2 linked regions of the Occallatibacter riparius genome follow. The protein of the gene in region 1 interacts with the protein of each later gene in a pairwise test. Links are inferred from orthologs where the notes say so. Each region holds a gene or a part of one and is shown in the gene's direction. Other genes may lie near its edges.

Evidence for each region. Proteins that work in one complex are often made in the same cells at the same time.
Region 2: the proteins of mrdA (region 1) and MOP44_RS09550 interact in binary tests that used the Escherichia coli proteins (3 or more experiments, as listed by UniProt). The link is inferred for Occallatibacter riparius from one-to-one orthologs.

The regions. Positions count from the first base shown.
Region 1 is NZ_CP093313.1:2,568,073-2,573,697, forward strand. The notes cover bases 960-3,903. They hold mrdA (penicillin-binding protein 2), read left to right. Parts: upstream 960-1,386; coding sequence 1,387-3,420; downstream 3,421-3,903. Other genes in these bases: mreD (rod shape-determining protein MreD), read left to right, coding at 960-1,248; rodA (rod shape-determining protein RodA), read left to right, coding at 3,420-3,903. In the rest of the region: rod shape-determining protein MreC, read left to right, coding at 1-720; more of mreD, read left to right, coding at 736-959; more of rodA, read left to right, coding at 3,904-4,523; MOP44_RS10355 (Rne/Rng family ribonuclease), read left to right, coding at 5,058-5,625. UniProt on the Escherichia coli protein: Catalyzes cross-linking of the peptidoglycan cell wall. Responsible for the determination of the rod shape of the cell. Is probably required for lateral peptidoglycan synthesis and maintenance of the correct diameter during lateral and centripetal growth.
Region 2 is NZ_CP093313.1:2,402,910-2,408,763, reverse strand. What follows is about bases 1,261-4,433. They hold MOP44_RS09550 (penicillin-binding protein 1A), read left to right. Parts: upstream 1,261-1,646; coding sequence 1,647-4,220; downstream 4,221-4,433. Other genes in these bases: MOP44_RS09545 (oxidoreductase), read right to left, coding at 4,233-4,433; MOP44_RS09555 (S41 family peptidase), read left to right, coding at 1,261-1,446. In the rest of the region: MOP44_RS09560 (EAL domain-containing protein), read right to left, coding at 1-46; more of MOP44_RS09555, read left to right, coding at 259-1,260; more of MOP44_RS09545, read right to left, coding at 4,434-5,150; MOP44_RS09540 (TetR/AcrR family transcriptional regulator), read left to right, coding at 5,306-5,854. UniProt on the Escherichia coli protein: Cell wall formation. Synthesis of cross-linked peptidoglycan from the lipid intermediates.

The DNA.
Region 1 (5,625 bases):
GGCGTGATCCTGGAGCAGACGCGCATTCGCGGCATTCTGCGCGGCAATGCGCAGGGGCAGCCGCAGATTGTCGGCATTCTGGCGGACAACCGCATCAAGCCCGGCGAGAAGGTGCTGACGGGCGGCGGCGACCAGATTTTTCCCCGCGGGCTGCAGGTGGGCGTGGTGGACAAGGTGCTGCCCGACCCTGATCGCGACGGATTCATCCGGGTGATTGTGAAATCCGCGGCGCAGCTTGACAGGCTCGACGAGGTCCTGGTGATTACGAGCACGGAGCCGCGCTTCTCAGACCAGCAGCTGAAAGATATGGCGCAGAGCCAGGACCTGAAGGGCGCAGACGCCGCGGCGCTCGCGGAGCAGCGGAAGGCGTCAGAGATCATGGCGGAGAGGCTGCCGGGCCTGACCGATCCGAATGCTCCGCCGCCAACCGCTCCCAAGACGGCACAGGTGGGGCCCGATGGGCAGCCAGTTCCGGCCACGCCCGCGGTGGTGCCGAAGATCATTCCGCCCGCGCATCCGGACCGATTTACGCCGGGCAATGCGACTACTCCAAATGCGGGCGGGGCAGCGGCGGGGCAGACCGCTCCCAAGGCGAAGAAGCCTGCCGTGCCCAAGCCGGATGCTGAGCAAGGTAATCCGGGGGAGAATCCGCAGGCGACCCGGCCCGTGCCGAAGCCGAGCAATCCACCTGCGAGTCCGCAGCACCGGAGGGAGCGCTAGACGATGCCTGTGCTGATGGCGAACTCCCGCCGCGACCTGGAGATTCACAAGTACCCGGCCCCGCTCTATCTTTTCGTGATCGTGCTGGCGCTGGTGCTGCAGGCCATGCTGCCACGGGCGTTTGGGCAGAACCACATCTGGTTCGACTTCCCGCTGGTAATCACGATCTATTTCGCGCTCGGGCGGCGCAGCCCAATCCAGGGCATGCTGATCGGGGGCTTTGTGGGTATATTCGAGGACGCGCTGACCGGGCGGCCCCTCGGGGTGAACGGCATTGCCAAGACTCTTGCCGGCTACCTGGCAGCGTCCGTGGGTATCCGGATCGACGTGCAGAACTACCTGGTGCGGGTGATGCTGAACTTCGCGCTGACCCTGCTGTGCAATGCGGTTTACCTGTTCATCTATCGCGTGCTGCTGGGGATGGACCTGGAGTGGAACTGGCTGACTCCGCTGTTCCAGTCGATCGGGAATTCGATCATAGCGCTGATTCTGTTCCCCTTCCTGGATCGGTTCCAGATAAGGGATTAGGCGACTCGGACTTTGGCGTGAATCAGAATCGGGAGTGGTACGTCCAATAAGTAATTCCCCTGATCCAGCGCGAACAATCATGCGGCACTTGGGCGCTGAATGTGAGTTCGATTCGCTGTATCTTATATAGAGAAGCACATGTATTCCGACCGTAGTAACCGCGGCGAGAAGCTCTCCAGCTACAAATCGGCGGCAGTGCAATACGGCATCCTTTTGATGATGCTGGCGCTCGCTGCCGGCCTGTGGCGGCTTCAGGTGCTGGGCGCCACCAACTTCCGCGAACTGGCCGAGCAGAATCGCATCCGCAAGGTGCCTATTCTGGCGCCGCGCGGCAAGCTCTTCGATCGCGAAGGGCGGCTGATTGTCGACAACTACCCATCGGTCACGTGCTTCCTAGTTCGCGAGCAGAACAAGAATGTTGACGAAGACCTGCCGATGATCGCGCAGGGCCTGAACCTCGATCTCGACCAATTGAAGGCAACGCTGAAGCACTTCCGCAGCGCCGCGGGATATCAGCCAATTCCCATCAAGCAGGACATCACGGCCGACGAGCAGGCCTTCATCGAGGCGCACCGCAACGAGCTTCCGGAGCTGGAAACCATTGAAGAAGAGCGGCGGCTTTATCCGCGCGATGGCTTTGCGTCGCACCTCATTGGATACGTGGGCGAGGTCAGCGAAGACGACCTGAACAACAATCCACGTTACGCGGCTTATCAGCCGGGCGACGTAGTGGGCAAGGCCGGGATTGAGGAGACATACGACCAGATCCTGCGCGGCGAAGACGGTTCGCAGGACGTGATTGTCGACAGCCACGGGCGTGAGATGGGTGTTCTTGGCACGCAGCACGCCAAGCCCGGGCAGGACTTGAAGCTCACCATCGACCTCGACCTGCAGCGCGCGGCAGAGATCGGACTCGGCGAGAACAACGGTGCCGTCGTCGTCATGGATCCGAGGAACGGGGAGATCCTGGCGTTGGTGTCGCACCCCAGCTACGATCCGAATGCTTTTGCTGTGCGCATCAAGCGCGACGAGTGGAACAAGCTCATCACCGATCCTCGGCACCCGCTGATGAACAAGGCCATCCAGGACCAGCTCGCGCCGGGATCGACATTCAAGATCATCATGTCGGCTGCCGGCTTGCAAGAGGGTGTGGCGCAGGATATGCGCGTCAACTGCGCGGGCGGGGGCACGTTTTACGGGCGCTTCTTCCACTGCGACAAGCATCACGGCGTGCTGGCCATCCAGCAGGCGATTCCGCTCTCGTGCGACACGTTCTTTTATGCGCTGGCGCAGAAGCTGGGCATCGACACGATTGCGAAGTACGCGACCTCGTTCGGACTGAGCCAGAAGACCGGCATAGATCTGCCTAACGAGATGTCGGGCGTGATGCCATCAACGCAATGGGAATGGCGAAACTACCACCAGAAGTACTATGCCGGCAATACGATCTCGGTCGGCATCGGACAGGGCGAGACACAGGTAACGCCGATCCAGTTGCTGCGGGCGCTCTCGGGAATCGCTTCCGATGGGCACTTCGTGCGGCCGCATAGTGTAAATCCGGACCAGCTCCCGGCGGATTTCCGTTCCGCACTGATCGATAGCTTCCCGGGCTCGGGCGAAAAGACGGTGGCCCTCGATCCCGACACGTGGATGACCATTACTGACGGCATGGCAGCAGCGACGACGAGCGGGACCGCGGCGGCCAGCCATATCGAGGGTGTGGATTTTGCCGGCAAGACCGGCACCGCGCAGGTGGTGGGCGGCGGCGACACGCACACCAAGGGCGGCGCGCGCACGCCGAACTCGTGGTTCGTGGGCATGGTGCCAAGACGCAATCCAGAGCTGGCGGTGGTGGTGCTGCAGGAGCACGGCGACTGGGGCTCGAACTCGGCGCACATCGCGCAGGCTATCGTTGTCGACTACGTGAACAAACAGCGCAAGCGCGATAACAATCTGCTGCAGAAGGCGAGCGAGCCGACCAAACCGGTGGAAGTGGGCGCGGTGTGGTCAACGCCTGATAGTGGTGATCCGAAGCACGAGGCGGAGCAGCTTCACACTGGGCATTTCCTCGTGAACCCGAGCGAACCCGCGAAGCAGATCGCGATGAAGCCGCTGAGCCTCGGCGCGCTGTTGAATGCAATGCCGCTGCGCTGGAAAGAGGGTCTCCGATAGTGCGCAAGCTCATCAGCGTACGTGATTTCGATTGGGCTCTCCTGCTGATTGTCCTGCTTCTCTGCGGCATTTCGATCATGGAGATCCATTCGGCGACGCTGCACACAAAGTACATCGGCTTCGACAAAAAGCAGGTGGCCTGGGTGGCAGGCGGCCTGCTCGCGATGTTCATCTTCGCCAAGATCGACTACCACAAGCTCATCGACATCGTTCCATGGTTCTATGGTTTCTTCACTTTCGCATTGGCCGCCGTGTTGGTGCCGGGGATAGGACACAAGGCGCTCGGCGCGCGGCGATGGATCAAGCTCGGACCTATCCTCTTTCAGCCATCTGAGTGGATGAAGCTGGTGATGATCCTGATGGTGGCGCGCTACTTCGCCAACCTGGGCGGCCGGTCATTGAGCTGGAAGGAGATCTTCAAGGCCTTCGCTCTGGTGGGAGTTCCACTCCTGCTGATTCTGAAACAGCCAGATCTGGGCACTACCCTGACCTACGTGCCGGTTCTCATCGTAGGTCTCTTCCTCGGCGGGATCAATGTGAAGCAGGCGGCGATCCTGGTTACGGCGGCCCTGGTACTGGTTGTTGGTGGATGGTCGAGCGGCAAGCTGCTTAAGCCGTATCAAAAGGCGCGTCTGACCAGCTTTATCAATCCTGATAACGACCCACGCGGAGCCGGATACCAGATTCTGCAAGCCAAGATTGCCGTGGGCGCCGGGGGCATCTGGGGTAAAGGCACGGAGAAGGGGACCCAGACGCAGGGAGCGTTCATCCCGATTCCGCACGCGGACTTCATCTTCGCGGCATTTTGCGAAGAGCATGGGTTCGTGGGCGCGATATTTGTGCTGCTGCTATACTTCCTTGTATTGATGCGTTTGATTCAAAACGCTCAAACAGCCGCGGACCTTGCCGGTTCCCTCATTATTATGGGAATCGTGGCTGCGCTGACCTTCCAGATCATGGTCAACGTAGGCATGGTCATAGGCTTTATGCCGGTCACCGGAATCCCTTTACCGTTAATGAGTTACGGCGGATCTTCGGTTCTGTTTACCTTCCTGGCGCTGGGCGTGGCGAACAACGTGCGCATGCGCCGGTTCGTAAACTAGGTTGTATCAAACGGGTTTATTCAAAGGCGGCGCGAGGATGCGCCGCAGGTAAGAGTTTTCAATCACTTGGCCGGCCAGGTTCCAGCGGGAATCGCGGGCCCGGCAGGATTGGGTTCATGAGCACGCAGAAACGGGTAAGCGGTTGGCAGAATGTCCCGGAGCGCGCGGGAGGCAGGGCTATCACGGACCCCTCTCAGGTTGCGCGGTACGTCTGGGCATTGGCCGCCGGTATAACGGCCCCGTTCATGTCGACGGTTCTGTTGGCGTGGAGCTGGGCGGCCACAAAATTTCTGCACAAGGATCAGCCATATAGACATTTTGCTCAGCCGGTATTTGCGGTTGAGCTGCCTGGTTCACCGCCACCCCATCGGGTGCGGTCGCGTCAGCTGCGCCGGCATTTGGCCCGCCAGTTAACCGCCCGCGGTGTGCCAGAGTCTCCAGGTCGTCCTGCCATTCCCCTCTCTTCCGGATTCGCGCCATCTCGTCTGACCTTGCCGTATGTCCCGGCCAATATTTGCCGGGCGGAAAGGCACGATGGCAAAAGAGATTTGTATCTCCTCTACGCCGCATGAGACGCGGCTGGCGATTCTGGAAGACGACCAGCTCGCTGAAATTTATTACGAACGCGAAAACGAGTACACCCTAGCGGGCTCCATTTACAACGGGCGTGTGACCCGCGTGCTCCCCGGCATGCAGTCCGCCTTTGTTGACCTGGGACTGGAGCGGGACGCGTTCCTTTACGTCACGGATTTTCTGGAGCTTGAAGACCAGGAAGAGAGCGACGAAATTGAGAAGGCCGCCGTGTCCGGCGGCAACCAGGCTCCTCGTGAAGTGCGCCACGGCGGCGAACAGCAGCGCGAGGGCGACCGTGGTGAACGGAGCCGGCGTGATCGCGGCGGTCGTGACCGCGACCGTGAACAAGGCCGTGGCCGCGAGCGCGGCGAACAGCAGCGCCAGGTTCCCGAGCCGGGTATTGAGGTTGAGCCGGTCGAGACTGTGATCCAGGCACCCGCCGAGGCAGCGGATGCTGATACCGGCGAAGACATGGACGAAAGCGGCGCGAAGCGCTGGCGTGGACGGCGGCGCCGTCGCGGCGGCCGCG
Region 2 (5,854 bases), 160 kb from region 1 along the record:
CGCCAGCTTCGAGGGCGCGCAGTATTTCGGGCGCGTCGGGGGTCACGCAGACACTTTACCCCGGTTACGTCGTGAATGTCATGGAGTGTTTGGTTTTATCAGTTGTCTGCCGGTGGGGTAGCTGGAGACAGCGAGTCTTTCGCCTGCGGCTCAGGATGACAAAGATGTGGTTGGTTGCGGTTGGGCAAGGGAAAAAACGACGGTTGGAGTATGATTGCGTCTATATAGGAAGTGGCTTCCCTGGCCGCTGAGGTGTTTGTGTCTCGACTCTTTCAACGACTGATCTTTGTGCTGGGCGCGGCGGTGTTTGCGGCACTGGGCCTGGGCTTCGCCCTGGGCGAGCTGGGATGGTTCGGCGTGCATGCCGGCGGCGAACAGGACGGCGCGTATAACCAGATCCACGTATACCAGCAGGTTTTGCGGCGGATCCAGAGCGACTACGTAACGGATCCGAATATGACGACCGTGACGACGGGCGCGCTGCATGGCTTGCTCGAGAGCCTGGATTCCGACTCGAGCTACTTGACGGCGACCGAGTACAAGATCTGGAAGGAACGGCCGACGACGGGCGTGGCGCAGGTTGGCATTACGGTCTCAAAGCGCTACGGGTACGCGACGGTGGTGAATGTGCTGCCGGGGTCGCCTGCCGACCACGAGCATGTTGCCGATGGCGATGTGATTGAGGCAATTGGCGATACGTCGACGCGGGAGCTGTCGCTGGCGGTGATCCGGCTGATGCTTGAAGGCAAGCCGGGCACGAACGTGACGATCACGCTGGTGAAGCCGCGCAAGCCCGATCCTGACAAGCTGACGCTGACCCGGGCAATTGTTCCTGAGCCGGCGATGGGCGAGCAGCAGTATTTGGATTCGAGCGTTCTCTATCTGAAGCCCGTGGTGATCAACAACGACCGGATGGACCAGCTTGCGGCCAAGATCAAGGCCAACAAAGGCAAGAAGATTGTGCTGGATCTGCGCGACACGGGCGGCGACGAGGAAGCGGGCCTGCGCCTGGCGAACTTCTTCGTCGAGAAGGGCACGCTGGCGTCGCTGGAGGGGCAAAAGTATCCCAAGGTGACGTTCGCTGCCGATGCGTCGAAGTTCCTGACGAATGCGCCGCTGGTGGTGCTGGTGAACCGCGGATCCTATGGACCTGCAGAGCTTGCGGCCTCGGCGATTGAGTCGGCGAAACGCGGTGACGTGGTGGGCGAGCGGACGTTCGGCGAGGGATCGGTGCAGAAGACGATCGACCTGCCGGATGGCGCGGCGCTGCTGCTGACCGTGGCCAAGTACCAGGGTCCGGATGGGAAGAAGATCCAGGACGAGGCGGTGAATCCGAATGTGCAGGCGGGGACGAATCCCGATGGGGACATTCAGGACGAGACGCCCGACAAGGACGACAAGTCGCTGGATAAGGCGCTGTCGATTCTGAAGAGCAAGAACAGCTAGCACCTGCAAGAAAATCAAAAGCCCCGCGTTCGCATGAGCGCGGGGCTTTCGTGTGTCTGAGGGAACCGTCTTCCCGCAATTGCACTCGGAGGTACCGGGGTGCGGTTTGTCACGGTTGGGGCGCCGAATGCGTGGTACGCTCTGAGGTATTCAGCATTCTCCACTCGCTCGCAGAGAGATTGCCTTGAGGCGAGACGCGCTTGGCTACCCCCATTCAATATGTAGAAGAACCGCAGACGCTGGGCCGAAGCCATCGGCGCGAGCCTGATCCTGAAGACAAGCCGGTTAAAGCGCCCAAGAAGCCGCGGGCGCAAAAACCGCGCCGCAAGCTGGCGGGCAAGGCGGCGCTGGCGATCCTGATAGTGCTCTCAGTGGTGACGGGCTCGCTGGCCGGGTTGACGCTGGTGTACTCGTCGGATTTGCCGCAGATCGAGGACCTGGAGCGGTACCGGCCTTCCACTACAACCGATCTTTACGACCAGAAGGGCCGGGTGATCGGCGCGTTCGCACTGCAGCGGCGCATCGTGGTGAACTACAACGACTTTGCTCCCATTCTGCGTAAGGCTGTGGTTTCCATCGAGGACAAGGACTTCGAGTCGCACGGGGGGATCAACTTCTGGCGCATCTGGGGCGCGGCCTGGCATGACATCCGCAGCAAGGGGCGGGCGCAAGGGGCATCGACGCTGACCATGCAACTGGCACGCAACCTGTTCTTCTCTGCGGACCTGGCCCGCTCCGTGAGCGGGATGCGGAAGATCCAGGAAGCATTCCTGGCCATCCAGATTGAGCGGACATTCACCAAGGAACAGATCTTCACCCTGTATGGAAACCAGATTTACCTGGGCAGCGGAATGTATGGATTCGAAGCGGCCAGCCAGTTCTACTTTGGGGCGCATGCGAAGGATTTGACGCTGACCCAGGCCGCGCTGCTAGCCGGGCTGCCCAAGGGGCCGTATGCCTACTCGCCGATTCTGAACCCGGAGAAGGCGCTGAAGAGGCGCAACCTGGTGATCAGCGAGATGGAATCGGATGGACTGATCACGCATGCCGAAGCCGGAGCCGCGCGCGGAACCGGTCTGGGACTGAAGCTGACGCAGCCCGAAGGGTCGGTGGCTCCGTGGTTCCAGGAAGAGGTGCGGCGCGAGTTGGAGAAGCAGTTCGGGAGCGAGCAGGTGCACGAGTCCGGTCTGCGAGTGGATACCACGCTCGATCTCGATCTGCAGAAGACGGCGAACCAAGCCGTGCTGGATGGGGTGGCAACGTACGAGCGGCGGCACGGGTGGAACGGCAAGCTCGACAACGTCATCGCCGATGGCAACGACATGGAGAGCTACAAACATCCCGACTGGGCGCTGAAGTATAGCCCCGGGGACTATGTGCATGCCGTTGTGACTTCTGTGCTGCCGACGATGGTGCGGGCGCGGATCGGGTCGGAAGAAGTGTTTATGCAGCCGGCCGACTGGCAGTGGACCGGGCAGCGCTATGCGGATGCGCTGTTGAAGCCGGGCGACGTGATCTACGTGCATCTGCAGGATGGGTTTGAGGGCGGGGGGCGCAAGGCGACGCTCGAGCAGGATTCCGGCGCGCAGGGCGCGCTGATGATGATGGACAACACCACGGGCGATGTTCTGGCCATGGTGGGCGGGCGCGATTACTCGGTCAGCGTGTTCAACCGGGCAACGCAGGCGGAGCGGCAGACGGGATCGAGCTTCAAGCCGTATGTGTATACCACGGCGGTGGAAGACGGCGTGAAGCCGGATGACGTGATCGTCGATGGGCCAGTGAGCTTTGGCAGCTACACGCCGCACAACTACGAGAACGACTACAAGGGCGCGATGACGATTACGAACGCGTTCGCGGAGTCGCGGAACATTCCGGCCCTGAAGCTGGCGGCGCGCGTGGGCATTCACAAGGTGATCGACATGGCGCACCGGTTCGGCGTCACGTCCAACATTCCGGCGTATCTGCCTGTGGCGCTGGGTGCTGCGGAAATCACGCTGGAAGAGCAGGTGGCGTCGTACTCGGTGTTTCCCAATGACGGGATCCGCGTGCAGCCAAGGCTGATCCGCAAGGTATCGAATGCGGACGGGATCACCCTGTGGGAGGATCCGCCGCAGGTGAAGGAAGTGATCAGTCAGCAGACGGCGCGAACCATGATGACGCTGTTGCGGGCAGTGACGGCGCACGGTACGGGCGCAGCGGCCTCGCAGTTGAATCACCCGCTAGGCGGCAAGACGGGAACGACCAGCGATTACACCGACGCGTGGTTCCTCGGTTTTTCGCCGTCTGTCACATGCGGCGTCTGGGTGGGATTTGACAGCCGGGAGTCGCTTGGAGAGAAGGAGACGGGGGCCAAGGCTGCGCTACCCATCTGGATGGCGGTGATGAAGCAGGCCATCGTGGGCAAGGACAACGAGAAGTTCCTGGGCGACCAGGGAGAGCAGAAGGCTCCGCTGCTGCAGGCTTCGGCCGCAGGTGCGGCCGCGCCGGTGAAGACTGGAGCGCGGCCTAGTATGAGCAAGCCGGCGGCCATGGCTGGAGCCGCTGCGGCGCCAAGACCGCCCGTGGCTGGATCGGGTGCGAAGACGGTGACAGCTGTGCCGGCGCAGGGTGCGCCGAAGACGGTGAATGCAGCACCTTCGACGAAGCCGGGTGTTGTTCCAGCGCCGAGGCCGCCGGCGGGTGGGCCCGCGGTGCGGCAGGCATTACCCGCCGCCAGTGTGCCTGCGAAGGCGAAGCCGGCGGTTAAGCCCGCGCTGCATCCGGGGCGGTAGCACAGGCGTCCGTCAGTGCGCGCTGGCGGTCGCCAAGTGGAATTCCGCGCGCACGGCATCCTTCGCTACGTCGTCCAGCTTCACGAGCAGATCGTCAGACAGACGAAGTGCCGCCGCCGCCAGGTTCTCGCGCAAATGGACGCGCGTCGAAGTGCCCGGAATCAGCAGGATGTTTGGCGAGCGCTGGAGAAGCCGCGCGAGCGCCACCTGCATGGGCGTCGCGCCAACTTCGGCGGCAACCTCGTTCAGCGTCCCTGATTGCAGGGGCGAGAATCCGCCCAACGGGAAGAACGGCACATACGCGATTCCCTCCGCGGCCAGTTCGTCGATGAAGGCATCATCCGCACGGTTCGCGACGTTGTAGAAGTTCTGCACGGTCACGACCGGCGCCACCTTGCGCGCCTCCACAAACTGCTCGCGCGACACGTTACTGAGGCCGATGTGGCGGATCTTACCCTGCTGCTGCAGCTCGGCCAGCACCTCCATACCGCCGACCATCGACGAGCCATCCGGAGTCATCAAGCCGCTGCCGCGCAGGTTCACTACGTCGAGCGCGTCCACGCCCAAGTTGCGCAGGTTGTCCTCAACCGACTGGACCAGGAGCTCGCGATCGAGACTCTGGATCCACTCGGCATTCGGCCCGCGCTTTGCGCCCACCTTGGTGACCAGCGTCAGCCCGGCCGGATAGGGGTGCAGCGCCTCGCGCAGAATCTCGTTCACCACGTGCGGACCGTAGAAGTCCGATGTGTCGATGTGGTTCACACCCGACTCGACCGCCTCACGGACCACCGCGATCGCTTCGGCGCGGTCCCTCGGCGGGCCGAACACCTGCGGCCCCGCCAGTTGCATTGCGCCATAGCCCATGCGGTTCACCGTCATGTCGGTTCCCGGAAACGTGAACACGCCACCCAGCTCATTCGTCTTCGTCATTGCAAATCCTCTCGGAAGCCGGCTTATTTGCCTGCCGCTTGCTTCCGGTGTTTTGATGAAGGAACCTTCAGGTTTGGAGTTCGCATTTGCCCCGCGCCGCAGCACCACTTCTGGACCCGCGAAAAACGCCTGTGCAGGCTCGCTCCACTGCGACGGTGGATGCCATCCTGTCCGCAACTGTTCAGGTTTTGCTCGCCGTCGGGCAGGAGAACCTGACCACCACGCGGGTCGCCGCCCGTGCCGGGGTATCGGTGGGAACGCTGTACCAGTACTTTCCTAACAAGCAGGCGCTGCTAAGGGCGGTCCTGGAGCGGCACCTGGGCGAGGTGGTTTCCGCGGTCCAGCGTGCCTGCCTGGAACACCACGGCCGGCCGCTGGAGGAGATGGCGTCCGGGCTGGTCAACGGATTCCTCGACGCCAAGCTGAAGAATGTCCGCACCAGCACCGCCCTTTACGCGATCGCCAATGACGTGGACGGCGCACGGATAGGCCGCGAGATGGCTAGCCGCGCCTGCGACGCGGTCGCGGGGATGCTCGCCACCGCGCCCGTCCAGTTCTGCACCGAACCGCTACGCCTGGCCGAGATGCTCTACGGCGTTTTCACGGGCACCGCACGGCGGCTGATCGAGTCGCCCGCGCCGCACAAGCTGCAGGAATCGTATCGCGCTGAGCTGATCCGCCTGGCCGCAGCTTATCTGGCCGCG